Regions from separate parts of the Paenibacillus sp. FSL H8-0260 genome, predicted to be linked through region 1. Evidence: predicted binding sites of a transcription regulator. Region 1 holds the regulator's gene; each other region holds the start of a gene.
The links. Region 1 encodes Rex, which represses fermentation and respiration genes when NADH is low (regulators of the CRP and FNR family bind a similar motif). Its sites were predicted from a motif close to TTGTGAAATATTTCACAA; they were not measured.

Region 1 (3,585 bases):
AAGCGGCCGGGGCGGTGATTTCTGGGAGACGGTGGCAAGCGATACCGATTCCTGTCTGGGCCGTTCTTGTCCTTGGTTCCGCAAATGTTATTATCATAGGGCCAAGCATGAAGCTGGGATTGCTGACGTGGTTATTACGAACCACTCCAAGCTATTCGCAGATGTTAAGGCTGGGCACCAGCTGCTTCCGGCTTACGAGCATCTTGTCATTGATGAAGCACATCATTTAGAAGATGTGGCTGGTAAACATCTTGGCATGCATATGAAGCATTTCACTGTGGCACACACATTATCGCGGCTGTATAAAGATAGCCGAAACGGACAGCTTCCTGCTCTGCGCCAGATATTACAGTCGTCAGGCAGTGAAGAGGCTTCAGAATGGAGCGGAGTCATCGATCGGATCTACCCGGATCTGCTTACCGTCAAAGAAACCTGGGATGCACTCAGCGACAAGCTGTTCAGCCTTTTGCCGGAACGCAGTGATGCAGGGGCAGGGGAAGCGGGACAACTGGTTATGCGTTTGATTCCCGCCCGTAAGCCGAAGGATTGGGATGAATTGGTTGCACTAGAGAACACTATGAATCTGACGTTAAGCGACATCATCCGTAAGGGTGATAAAATGCTTAACGAGATGCGCGACCAGGAAAGCCAATCCTCAGCAGACAGTCTTGTTACTGATATTAGCGGTTTATTTAAGGATTTGGCTTCCATCCGTGAGCAAGTAAGATTCTTTATGGGGCTGAATGACGATAATGTAGTATATTGGCTGGAGGCAAATGGGAATTACCGCAGCAAATCACTGCAGATGTATGCTGTCCCTGTGGATGTTAGCAGCCAGCTTAAAGAGTTGTTCTTCGATAAGAAAAAAAGCATCGTGCTTACCTCGGCGACGCTGTCTGTAGATAAATCTTTTCAATTTATGATTGATAATCTCGGACTTAACGAAGCTGCGGAAGAAGGACGTCTAATGACCTCACTTCTTCCTTCTCCCTTTAAGTATCGCGAGCAGGCACTGTTAGTTATACCGCGTGATTTTCCTAGTGTGAAGGGCAGTGTGGGCGATGCTCGATTTGTCGATACACTCGTACAGTCATTATCGGAAGCTGCTAAAACAACACGTGGGCGGATGCTGGTTCTGTTTACTTCTTATAAAATGCTGCGTCAGGTATATGATCCGCTTAAAGAGGCTTTAGCCTCACAAGAGATTACGGTGCTTGGTCAAGGCGTGGAAGGTGGCAGCCGGAGCAAGCTGATCCGCCGCTTTCAGGACAGTGCAGCATCCGTATTGCTGGGGACGAGCAGCTTCTGGGAAGGTGTAGATATTCCAGGTGAAGCACTGACTTGCCTGGCCATCGTGAGACTTCCGTTTCAACCGCCGAATCACCCGTTGGCGGAAGCGAAGTCGGAGTTATTACAGGCCCAGAAGAAGAATCCGTTCATGAAATTATCTGTTCCTCAAGCGGTTATTCGTTTTAAGCAGGGATTCGGAAGACTGGTTCGCACGGCGCAGGATCGCGGAATAGTTATTGTTTATGATACAAGGGTTATTGAATCTCATTACGGGAAGTATTTCCTTTATTCATTGCCTGGTCCCAAAATGGAGCATATGCTTACTGATCAAATGGTCCCTCGCATAGCGGAATGGCTAGAGGATGGCGGCGCTTCTTAAAACGCTCGTCTTCAGTTTAGCTCCTCCTTATCCTTAAGGGCGGTGTGTTACAGTACCGTCCTTAATAAGGAGAGGTAGACGTTTGAATATGGATTTTCACAAGAACATTACTATTTTTAGGAGGAAAAATATGAAATCGGATAAAATATCAGAAGCCGTTGTTCGCAGACTGCCTGTGTACTTGCGTTTTTTGAATGATCTCCAGAATCGCGAAATATTAACAGTTTCCTCTCAGGAACTTGGACAAAAGCTTGATCTTAATCCCGCACAGATTCGTAAGGATTTAGCATATTTTGGTGACTTCGGCAGAAAAGGTATCGGCTATGATGTAACGTATCTTATTGAGAAAATCCGTCATATCCTGAAGCTGGATCAACAGCTTAATGTAGCTTTAGTTGGAGCAGGTAATCTCGGACATGCCTTGTCTAATTACAATGCATATCTTAAAGATACTATGAAAATCACGGCTATATTTGATTCGTACGCTCCTAAGGTTGGACGTAAGATCAACTCCCTTACTGTGCAACCGATGGATGAACTAGGCAGCACGATTCGTGAGCAAGGTATTCGCATTGCCATTATTACCGTACCTGATTCAGAAGCTCAAAATGTAGCAGATATTCTCATTTCTTCTGGGATTGAAGCGATTTTGAACTTTGCCCCTGTGATTCTGAAGACACCACCGAATATCCGGGTGCATGCAGCTGATTTTACAACTGATCTGCAAAGTCTTGCTTATTACTTGCGGGATGGAAAGGAAGAAAGCGAACATGAACAACAATAAAACGATAATTAAGGGCGGGTATTTTCTGACTCCGGGAACGGATGAGCCGGTTCTGAGTGGATATATGACTATTGAAGATGATTTAATCACTTACATAGGAAAAGAAGAGCCTCAGATGGAAGCTGGAGTGCAAGTGGTTGATGGCAGCCGTCTGCTGTTCATGCCTGGACTTGTAAACACACATGGTCATGCGGCGATGTCTTTGCTGCGTGGATATGGAGATGATTTAGCGCTACAAGTGTGGCTTCAGGAGAAGATGTGGCCAATGGAGGAAAAGTTCACCGGTGATGATGTATACTGGGGAACCTCCTTATCTGTATTGGAAATGCTGAAGGGTGGAACTACGACCTTCCTCGATATGTATGATCATATGGACCGAGTAGCCGAGGTAGCTGAGTTATCAGGTATCCGTTCCGTATTGATGCGTGGTGTGATCGGGTTATGTCCAGAGGATGTACAGAATCACAAGCTTGCGGAAGCGATTTCTTTTGCCCGTAACTGGCATGGAAAGGCTGAAGGCAGAATTACTACTATGATCTCGCCGCACGCCCCTTATACTTGCCCTCCGGACTTCCTGGTTAAGTTCGTGCAGGCAGCGCATGATCTGGATTTACCGATGCATACGCATATGTCCGAAACGAAACGTGAAGTGGAACAAAATGTGGCGGATTACGGGTTGCGTCCTGTAGCTCACTTAGAGAAGCTTGGCATGTTCACACGTCCCTCGATAGTTGCACATGGTGTTCATTTAAATGATGAAGAGATTGAGATCTTGGCTCGCCATAATGTGGGTGTATCTCATAATCCGGGCAGTAATTTGAAGTTGGCTAGCGGAGTGGCTCGGGTTACTGATCTTCTAAAAGCTGGTGTGAAGGTGTCTCTTGGCACGGATGGCGCGGCAAGCAACAATAACTTGGATATGTTTGAAGAGATGCGGCTTGCAGCTCTCATTCATAAGGGTGTCAGCGGTGATCCAACGGCTGTTCCAGCTCCAGAGGCTCTGCGTATGGCTACAGAATATGGCGCGCAGTCCATCTTTTTAAATAATGTAGGCAGACTTGCTGTAGGGATGAAAGCAGATTTCATTGCTATTGATATCGATCAGCCGCATTTGCTGCCACACACAGATCTG
Region 2 (3,585 bases), 270 kb from region 1:
TTTACCAAGTGCCTTAGGTACGATGGAGAACGTATTAGAGATACCATCTTGTGCATCGGAGTAAGGCAGTTTAGCTACAGAGTTCAGGGAAGCCAAGGCACCTTTCTTGTCACGTCCGTGCATTGGGTTAGCACCTGGTGCGAAAGGTTCACCTTTCTTACGTCCGTCAGGTGTAGTACCTGTCTTCTTACCGTACACTACATTCGAAGTAATGGTCAGTACCGATTGAGTCGGCACAGAATCACGATATGTTTTGTTTTTACGGATCATAGTCATGAAGGTTTCAACCAATTCTACTGCGATGCTGTCAACAGCATCGTCATTGTTACCGTAGCAAGGGAATTCGCCTTCGGTTTCGAAATCGATCGCAATACCTTGTTCGTTACGAATAGGTTTTACTTTGGCGTATTTAATTGCGCTTAGTGAGTCAGCTGCAACGGACAGCCCAGCAATACCACAAGCCATCGTACGCAGAATGTCACGGTCATGCAGCGCCATTTCGATACGTTCGTAAGAATATTTGTCATGCATATAGTGAATGATGTTCAAAGTGTTAACATAAGTCTTAGCCAACCACTCCATCATCGGTTTGAAACGTTTCATTACTTCGTCATAATCCAGATATTCAGAAGTGATCGCTGGGAATTCCGGTCCAACTTGTGCTCCGGATTTTTCATCCACACCACCATTGATAGCATACAGTAATGCTTTTGCCAGGTTGGCACGAGCACCGAAGAACTGCATTTGTTTACCGATACGCATTGGAGATACGCAGCAAGCAATCGCATAATCTTCACCCCAGTATGGACGCATTACATCGTCATTTTCATACTGAATTGCACTAGTTTCGATGGAAACCTTAGCACAATATTTTTTGAAGGCTTCAGGCAATTTTTCGGACCACAGTACAGTTAAGTTTGGTTCCGGAGCTGGACCCAAGTTGTACAGGGTGTTCAAGAAACGGAAGCTGTTCTTAGTAACACGAGTTGTTCCGTCTTCAGCCATACCACCGATGGATTCAGTTACCCATGTTGGGTCGCCGGAGAACAGATCATTATAGTCAGGTGTACGCAAGAATTTCACGATACGCAGTTTCATTACGAAATGATCGACGATTTCTTGTACTTGTTCTTCAGTCAAAGTGCCTTCAGCAATATCGCGTTCTGCATAGATGTCCAGGAAAGAGGACACACGGCCCAGGGACATCGCCGCACCATTTTGCTCTTTAACTGCTGCCAGATATCCGAAGTATACCCATTGAGTAGCTTCTTTGAAGTTGGTCGCCGGTCTGGAAATATCCATACCATGAGCAGCTGCCATTTCTTTCAATTCGCCAAGTGCACGAATTTGTTCGGACAGCTCTTCACGCAAACGAATGATATCTTCAGTCATGGAATCTACTTCAAGCTCAGTTTGTTGTTGTTTTTTGTCTTTAATGAGGAAATCAATACCGTACAGAGCAATGCGGCGGTAGTCGCCGATGATGCGTCCGCGGCCGTAAGCATCAGGAAGACCTGTAATTACGCCGGATTTACGCACAGCTCTCATGTCTGGTGTATATGCATCAAATACGCCTTGGTTATGCGTTTTGCGAATGTTCGTAAACATGTCAACGATGTTTTGCGGAAGCTCGAAGCCATAAGCCTTCGTAGCATCAACCATCATCTTGATCCCGCCGAATGGCTGGATGGAACGTTTGAAAGGAGCATCAGTCTGTACGCCTACAATTTGTTCCTTGTCCTTGTCAATGTAGCCTGGAGCATGTGAAGTGATTGTGGAGACAGTATCTAGGGAAACATCCCATACGCCGCCTCTTTCTCTTTCTTCCTTGCTCAATTGGGAAATAATCTTCCACAGTTCAGTTGTGTTACTAGTAGGTCCTACGAGGAATTCTTCGTTTCCTTCATAAGGCTTAATGTTGCTTGCGATAAAGTTGTTAACGTCAACTTTTCTGGACCATTTACCTTTTGTAAAACTTCTCCAACCGGATTTCACTTCTTGTACATCTTTTTCAATCACCGACATGCTAAATCCCTCCATCTATATTTATATTATATTTGTAGAGATCGCGGGCTTGAAGGTTGATCCCGTGTCTCGTGATCCCAAGAAAAATATGGTTGTTCGAAAATTCACAATCATTGTTCCATATATGGGACCGTTGTTTATATAAACATTTTAGTTTATTTTCTATAAATAGACTGTGACAAATATCACCTTTCCGGTGATATTTGTCACTTATATCTAATCCACAACCATCCTATTATCTACTTAACCAAATATTAATTATCAAATCTTCCGTAGAAAGCATTACGATATACATCTGCAAGTTCAGATACCAGTGGCAGCTTAGGATTGGCAGTTGTACATTGATCTTCAAATGCACGGTCAGCCAAGTAATCTACATGGGATTCAAAATCCTTAGGATCAAAGCCCAATTGTTGGAAGGATTCTTCGATACCCAGTTTTTTGTTCATGTCGCGAATAGCATTGATCAGGCTAGTTACACCTTCTTCAGTTGTGCGAGCTGGCAATCCCAGAATACGGGCGATTTCTGCATAACGCTCGTCAGCTACGAAGTGTGAATATTTAGGGAACGAAGCGAACTTCGTAGGTTTCTTAGCATTGTAACGAATAACGTGTGGCATAAGGATCGCATTAGTACGACCGTGAGCAGTGTGATATTGACCGCCCCATTTATGCGCCAAGCTGTGGTTAATACCCAGGAAAGCATTAGCAAAGGCCATACCAGCAAGTGTTGATGCGTTATGCATTTTTTCACGGGCAACTCTGTCGCCTTCAAGAGCCGATTTTTCAAGGTATTGGAATACCAATTGGATTGCTTTAATTGCCAGACCATCCGTGTAGTCACTCGCCATAACAGATACATAAGCTTCGATGGCATGTGTCAATACGTCCATACCCGTATCAGCTACAGCAGTTTTTGGCAAGCTATATACGAACTCTGGATCAATGATAGCTACGTCTGGAGTTAGCTCGTAGTCAGCCAAAGGATATTTAGTGTGTTGTTCAGTTGTTTTATCGGTAATAACTGCAAAAGATGTTACTTCCGAACCTGTACCCGAAGTAGTTGGAATCGCTACAAACTTAGCTTTGTTTCCAAGTTTAGGGAATTTGTAAACCCGTTTACGGATATCCATGAATTTTTGTTTCAGACCGTTAAAGTCAGCGTCTGGATGTTCATAGAATAACCACATTCCTTTTGCAGCATCCATTGGGGAACCACCACCAAGTGCGATGATGCAGTCCGGTTGGAATCTGTTCATCATTGCTGTACCTTTTTCAACTGTAGTTGTCGATGGATCTGGTTCAACTTCCGAGAACACTTCGATCGCTACAGGAGTTTGGCGTTGACGCAGGTAATGTTCAACTCTCTCAACATATCCAAGCTTAACCATCATTGGGTCAGTGATAATTGCGACACGTGTGATATCAGGCATTTTGGTTAGGTACTGAGTAGCGCCTTTTTCGAAATAGATCTTGTCAGGTACTTTAAACCATTGCATATTCACGGTACGACGATTCACCCTTTTCACGTTGATCAAATTAATTGCTGTAACGTTTTGC
Region 3 (3,585 bases), 180 kb from region 1:
CCATAATTAAACATACCTGTGAAAGGTCCTGTGGTTTTACCTTGTGCAGAGCTGCTCGATAGTTGAAAAGGACCTGCTTAAAGAGTTTATCTTCAATCATGCTGTCGATAAGAATCAAAGGAATTCCTTCTACAAAATGCTTGGAGATCGAATAAAAGGCTTCCTCGCGCACATCGATCAGAAATACAGCCTCCAGCTTTCTTTCTACGATAATATCCAAAGAAGGCTGGTCAACATCAAGTGAATATAGCAGCGTATGGTAACCAGCATTTGTTAACCGTTGTTCCAAGGCATGTATAAATGAGAACTGGGCATGGAGCTTCCAGTGTGGGGTATGGGCTGCTGTGTTAACAAGCACACCGACCAATCCTGTTTTCTGATTCGCAAGTGAACGTGCTGCCAGATTCGGTATGTAATGCAGTTCCTCGGCAAGCTGAAGAATCTGCTGGCGCGTTTTCTCAGGAATGGTTTGGTTGCCGACACGATTCAGAACATAGCTCACTGTTGCGACGGAGACATTGGCACGAAGTGCGATGTCCTTCATGGTTGTCTTTTTCACCAGTAAATAGCTCCCTTATCCTTGTGATATTTTCTAAAGATTAACATTCTGATTCTAAAGCGTCAATGGGGGGTGAGAGAGCAGTCAGATGACCCTGTTAAGTAGCTAGAAATGGAAGAATGTAGCCCTTGAGATTCAACTCTGGGAAGATCTGCTTGATAATCGTCTTAAGCTAAATTATACGAAACAAGCTTTATGCAAAAGCTGAAAAAATGCTTATTAACCCAATGGTCATCCTTCCGCTGTATTATTTTTATGCTGGAGTTTTGCATAATCCTAGCATTAAAAAAGTAAGTGTAGAGTATGATGGTTCCATATCTTTTTCAAGAGAATATCTAATCTAAAGATTTATAGTAATAAAGACTATGAGGATACTTCCGCAGTTGTTGGGAGTGTCCTTTTTGTGTGGAATTAATCACCTTTGTGACCTTTCTTAAAATTTGGGTAAATAAGTATTAAGATCTATGAACTTAAAACGGGCAGCGAGATGAGGTGTTACTTATGGATACGATTCCGGATGGAGATTAGTGATCTTTGTGAAACCGCTTCAGATAACGACACAATATTGTGAAAATTTTCACCTGTTTATTAAAAATTTTAATATATAATTAATTTATAATCAAAAACAAGGGGGATTTCAAATGAAGTTATTTAAAATGATGTTAGTAGCAGGCGTCTCGGTTGCAGTCTTGTCTGGTTGTGGTGCGAATAATAATAATGCGACTAATTCGGCGGCTACTACGGCTCCAACTACAGAGCAAACGGATGCAGTTACTACAGCTTCAATCGTAAATCAAGCAGATGCGTTTACCAAGGCTGTAAGTAAAGATGGAAATTGGATTATTGCCATTCTAAATGATGTGACGATTGCCCAAGATGTTGTTGTTGAAGGCGAATTCCATGATAAAGGGGCCGCAGACGGCGACATCTACCGTAAGATTGCTCTTTATGCCCAAGACGCTGATCACAAAGTTACTGCCAATTACACACTCACTGTACCTAAGTTAACTGTACAAAGTGAAAATTTACGGGTTCAAGGCGGAACCATTAAAGGTGATGTTTATGTAGAAGCGAACGGATTTAATCTGCATGAAACCTCGACTATTGATGGCAATCTTTACTTCGCAAACGAAGATGTGAAAGCAACTGCAGGGATTGAAGGTAAAGTAACTGGGGCAACTGAAGTTAAATAAGTTAGTGATGATTTCGATTTCGATTAGGTAGATGTAGAAGTTGAAGGACTAAATAGATAGAATTATCCGGATAGGTTCAGGAAAATGGAATCAGTATGAATGGGCAAACTCATAATGGACTACACCCCATCTAATTACCATATGAGAGCCGACGGAAGCTGTGAAGTAACAAGTAATGGAGTATTGAAGTGTACAGTAGATGGTTTTAACTGTATTTTGTACAACTAAAATGCTCAAAATGCTCGGCCAATAAAAATAGCTGTATTTAGTACATCTATTTTCTTGATTTAATACTCTACAGGCTATTTCTTAAGTTTTTAATTGTATAGAATACACTTAAAGTTAGAATTAGCCCTTGTGGATATGGAATAAGTGTATAGAATGCAGTTATCTTACAAATTTCAACAAGATAGTGCGTTACAACGGAGTGGGTATCCGAAAGCTACGAATGATTAAGCTTAGCTCGTAACCTACTCAAGCAAACCACCGCAGACCCAAAACACCAGGCAGTGAACCTCCAACGGAGAATCGCTGCCTGGTTGTTTTTTTGTGGATGAATATATGAACTATTGTTGATTTTCTTCATATTGACTTATAATATTACTACCACTACTAGGAGGAACACATATGTCTAAGGAGTATTCGCGCACATATATTGAGAGCGTAAAGCTTGAAATGTTAAATAGGTTGGGATTAAAGCAGGTGTTCTTCAAGGAGCAAATAGGGGATAGCTTAATTTTTGAAGCTGTGGGATTTGATAAAGGGGCAAAACACCGCTTTTGCGTTAGACCAAAGACGAAAACGATTGATGAATTCATTTCAGGCAAATGGATGAAGGTCCGCAGTTTTATAATCAAAAGTGTGGATATTTAATGTTGAACCCTATAAAGGTAGCCCCGTTAATCGGAGTTACCTTTTTATTTTTTGACCCATAGTCATTGATAATGTGAAGTATCTCCATACAGATCGATGGTTGTATTGTTATCAGTTAGGGTTACTTTACATAATGCTGTAGAGAGAATATCCGGTAACTCCCCAATTTCCTGCAATGATTTATTGAGAAAATAAGCCATAATGACTTTTAAAGTCATCCGATGCGTGACGATGAGCACTTCTAGCCCTGCGTTATCGTTTATGATGCGCTCTATTGTCGGCACTACTCTTTGTTCAAGCTGCTTGTAAGTTTCACCTGAGGTTAGAGGAATATATAGATCGGGTCTGGTGAAAAAATGGGAATATTGTAAAGGAGATTCTAGTTGTATCTGATCCGTATTCATTCCTTCCCAGCTCCCCATGTTAATTTCCATTAAAGAAACTTGCTGATGAATAGGTAAACTCCGCTTTCCCCGTAAAATCTGCGCAGTATGCAATGCTCTTGGACTAGTACTAGAATAAATTGCGCCTAAGTTTTCTACTTCCAAACGATCTCTTAACCATTCCGCCTGCTGTTCGCCCAAGGCTGTAAGCGCAGAATTTTGATGCCCTTGCATTCGTTTTTGTAAATTCCATTCTGTTTGCCCGTGGCGGGTTAAGTAGAATACTGTCTTTGTCATTAACGTGACCTCCCTTATGAATAGTTGTAAGTATAAGATAAATAAATATAAATAAACAATATATAATAGTTAACATCCATAATGTATAGTTATAGTAAAATAGCTGAGGATAAGCGGCGAATACAGATATTATTTTATAAAGTGAGGAAGAGTTGACGATGAACTATCATGTATTAAAATTGTTTTATTACGTTGCGATCACAGGTAGTGTGACCAAAGCCTCTGAACGTTTGCATATCAGTCAACCCGCTATATCAGCGCAAATCCGTAAGTTTGAACG
Region 4 (3,585 bases), 3.1 Mb from region 1:
TGAATTCAGCAGATTTGATCCCGGCTTGACGACCAAAAATAATGATTTCTGCAACAGAGTTGCCGCCAATCCGGTTTTGTCCGTGTAAGCCGCCTGTAACTTCGCCTGCCGCAAACAGACCAGGGATAGCTTCACCATCTTTATTTAGAACCTCTGTGTTCGTATTGATCTTCACGCCACCCATGGTGTAGTGAATCCCAGGAGCAATTTTAATAGCGTAGAAAGGACCAGTGGACAGGTCATTGTCCATTCCTGTAGTTCTGCCAAATTCGGCATCCTTTTTATTCTTAACGGCGCTGTTCCAAGTATCAAGCGTTGTTGCCAGCTTATCCTCTGGAACACCGATTTCTTTGGCCAAAGCTTCGATGGAATCCGCCTGAATCACGAAGCCCATTTTGTCATATTGTTCAATAGCCTTCACACGGGATTTAACACCGGAATCAAAGACCAGCGTAGCTGCTTTATTAGGCAGTGTATTGATGGAAGCTGTTACTTTATCACGGGTATCCAATTCATTGGTGAACCGTGTACCTTCACTGGAAACAAGGATAGCGCCTTCCCCACGAACAGCTTCGCCGATGAGGTAGGATTTTTCTTGCTGCACAGTCGGGTGAACTTGGATTTGATCCATATCGACGGTTGTGCCGCCGAGTTTCTCAATCATCTTGATGCCGTCCCCGGTACTGCCGATTTGGTTAGTAGTAACGTAGCCTTCCAAGTCAGGTCTTACTTCGGAGATCAAATCCATATTGGCACCGAATCCGCCAGTGGTTACAACGACAGCATCTGCCGTAATTGTTTTTTCCTCTGTTTGGTTAAAGAGGACTTTGACGCCATTTACTTTGCCATCTTTTTCAGTGATTTCTTTGACATCAGCATTCACGAAAAGAGGGATTTCTTTCTCTTGTACGTTTTTCACTAAACCTTTGACAAGGTATTGTCCCACAGCAGAGCCATCTTCAGGACGGTGTGTACGTTTTTCGTTCATGCCGCCTGTAATGGTGATATTGTTCAAGCGGATTCCGATGGAATCCAGCCAATCGATCGCACTCGCGGAATTATCAACGAAGAAACGAAGCATTTCTTTGTCGTTAGTGTCATGGCCACCTTTTAATGACTCTTCATAAAATAAATCATTGCTGTCTTCAATGTTTTGTTCTTTTTGGAATTTCGTTTCAGAAGCGTTCATCCCCGAAGAGGATTTGGTTGTGTTCCCGCCGGCAACCGGCATTTTTTCCAAAATAACAGGGTTCATGCCTTTCTCTTTGGCCTCAAGCGCCGCGGACATTCCCGCACCACCCGCACCGACAATGATGATATCATATTTATCTTTTAATTGATCGAATGGTGTGTAGCTTGCTTCAGATGCCCCGGAGACGGCTTCAACTTCTTTTTTCTCGTTGTTATTACTCTTGCTCTCGTTCACCTTGTCGTTTCCATTACCGCAACCTGCGATAACGAGCATGACAGAGAGGACGAGACTCAGAGCACCAGCTGCTTTCTTTTTCATTGTTAACCCTCCACTTTTATATTTCTCTATTAAGATGTACCAAAAGAACCCGACAAAAAAGAAAGGAAGTATCAGAGGGAGTTGGAAGTGGAGAAGCGCGCGCGTCGCTGTTATTCTCCTAACTTCAAATCTTCTACGGTTACGTCCACAGTTTCCATCGTTATTCTCTTTAGTTCATCTTCTTATTAAGTATACCATCAATCATGACTATTAGTGAAAGTTTTCACAAATTATACAAGTCGTCTATTCTAACATAGGGTAACGAAATATTGAGCGGATTAGGCGGAAAATGGACCATAAACCATATAACTAGAAGATTTGGCGTGAGATTTTCTCACTGTAGAAGTGGTAACTGTCACGGATTAGTAAAGCGGTTTTTGTTCTTCTGGATTTTTAAATGGTAAAATGAGAGTATTGCCTACTAGTCAATCTGGAAAGACTAACATGAGACATAGAAACAAATTCTAATTAATAGGTGAGAATATGGAATTTAATAATGTAATAAAAGAAAAAGTAAAAGAAGATAACTATAAAGTGTTTGCTTTACTAAGCCGCTATTTGAATAATACCCCCGACTTTATTAACAAAGAAGAAATTGAAGAAATCGTAAACTGTGGTGTATCTTATGAATACGCTTTTGGTTTAATGCTGGCTGCTGCTTTTGGGATGGATACGGTTGATAATGTTGATGATAAGGAATTGTTCAACCAATATTTTAGCAATATGCTTCATAAGCTTGATGCAAATGAATATTATGACAATCCATATTATAAAAATATCAAGATACCAACTATAAAGATTAATAATAGTGAATTAAAATATGAAAAATATAAACCTTTTGAAGGTTTTGTTTGCAATGATATCATCCGGACAGAAGAGGGAAGACAAATTCCTCAGGTTGGTTTTTTTCAAACTGAATTCATGTTCCCGGCTGTCTTGGAGAATGAAAGAATCTGGATGACGATCACACCAAATGAAATAGAAACAATGAAAGAAGCTGTTGATAAAGCGTTTGGGAATGTTCTTACATTTGGGCTTGGACTTGGCTATTATGCTTATATGGTTTCTGAAAAAGTTAATGTTGAAAGCATAACGGTTGTTGAAAAAAATCAAGATGTCATTGATTTATTTAATAAATATGTACTGCCACAATTCAGTAATGCTCACAAGATCAGGCTTATCCAAGCAGATGCTTTCGAATATGCAGAACAACATATGTCTAAGGAAAAATATGATTTTGTATTTACGGATTTATGGCATGATGTTTCTGATGGAATGGACATGTATTTAAAAATGAAAAAGTTTGAAAAGAAAAGCCCGGATACTGTATTTATGTACTGGATAGAACAATCTATTTTATGTTATTTGTAATTTTGAGTTGCGTTAATCTGTTGTAGCTGACTCCGAAAGGAAGACCCATTTTTGAAAACTCCTATATCTATCATAAATTGGCTAGAGCACAACGAAATCATAAACGACTTATTAAATCAGGAAGACAGCTTAACTGCGCATACAATGGATCAAGGATTTGAAGCTGAGGTCATGAGGATTAATTCTGATCAAGAGAGCTATGTACTGAAAACATGGAATAAGGAATCCAGACCGGATGTCCAGTTTCAATATCGTTTATTGGATGTTCTATCCGAACGAGGAGTAGCCGTCTCTAAACCAGTGGGCTGGGGAATCAATCCGGAGGGACATAAGGTGTTGTTAACAAGTTTTGACGGAACCCCTATTCATAAAATGAATACCAGGAAAATGAAGGAACTCGCAAGCCTATTAGCAAAAATACATAAAATTCGCGTTGAAGAGATTGGAAATATACAACTGCCAAAATACGATTTCATCGGCTATTTTTTCCCTGAAGCCAAAGAACAATCTGATATTTATAATGTGTTGACTGCTCTTGTTGAGCAAACTCCAATGAAGCAAGACTGTATCATTCATGGGGATTTTCATATCGGAAATATAGTGGAGGATAAAGAGCGATATACCATAATCGATTGGACGAACGGCCAGTTGGGAGACTCTAGATATGATTTTGCCTGGTCACTTATTCTGCTGAAAATATATAT

Region 2: a site for Rex is predicted at 2,118-2,135, ahead of pflB (formate C-acetyltransferase). Genes of this name have one in related genera too.
Region 3: a site for Rex is predicted at 1,125-1,142, ahead of MHI51_RS20140 (polymer-forming cytoskeletal protein). Genes of this name have one in related genera too.
Region 4: a site for Rex is predicted at 1,722-1,739, ahead of MHI51_RS03885 (flavocytochrome c). Genes of this name have one in related genera too.

Annotation. Positions count from the first base shown of each region.
Region 1 is NZ_CP150298.1:4,690,339-4,693,923, reverse strand. Features, by position in the region: gene dinG (ATP-dependent DNA helicase DinG) at 1-1,669, shown strand, start outside; gene MHI51_RS20895 (redox-sensing transcriptional repressor Rex) at 1,800-2,453, shown strand; gene MHI51_RS20890 (amidohydrolase) at 2,440-3,585, shown strand, end outside.
Region 2 is NZ_CP150298.1:4,964,843-4,968,427, forward strand. Features, by position in the region: gene pflB (formate C-acetyltransferase) at 1-2,025, opposite strand, end outside; gene adhE (bifunctional acetaldehyde-CoA/alcohol dehydrogenase) at 2,280-3,585, opposite strand, start outside.
Region 3 is NZ_CP150298.1:4,513,886-4,517,470, reverse strand. Features, by position in the region: gene MHI51_RS20145 (LacI family DNA-binding transcriptional regulator) at 1-559, opposite strand, end outside; gene MHI51_RS20140 (polymer-forming cytoskeletal protein) at 1,201-1,752, shown strand; gene MHI51_RS20135 (hypothetical protein) at 2,380-2,625, shown strand; gene MHI51_RS20130 (histidine phosphatase family protein) at 2,688-3,305, opposite strand; gene MHI51_RS20125 (LysR family transcriptional regulator) at 3,464-3,585, shown strand, end outside.
Region 4 is NZ_CP150298.1:894,064-897,648, forward strand. Features, by position in the region: gene MHI51_RS03885 (flavocytochrome c) at 1-1,510, opposite strand, end outside; gene MHI51_RS03890 (hypothetical protein) at 1,994-2,881, shown strand; gene MHI51_RS03895 (aminoglycoside phosphotransferase family protein) at 2,933-3,585, shown strand, end outside.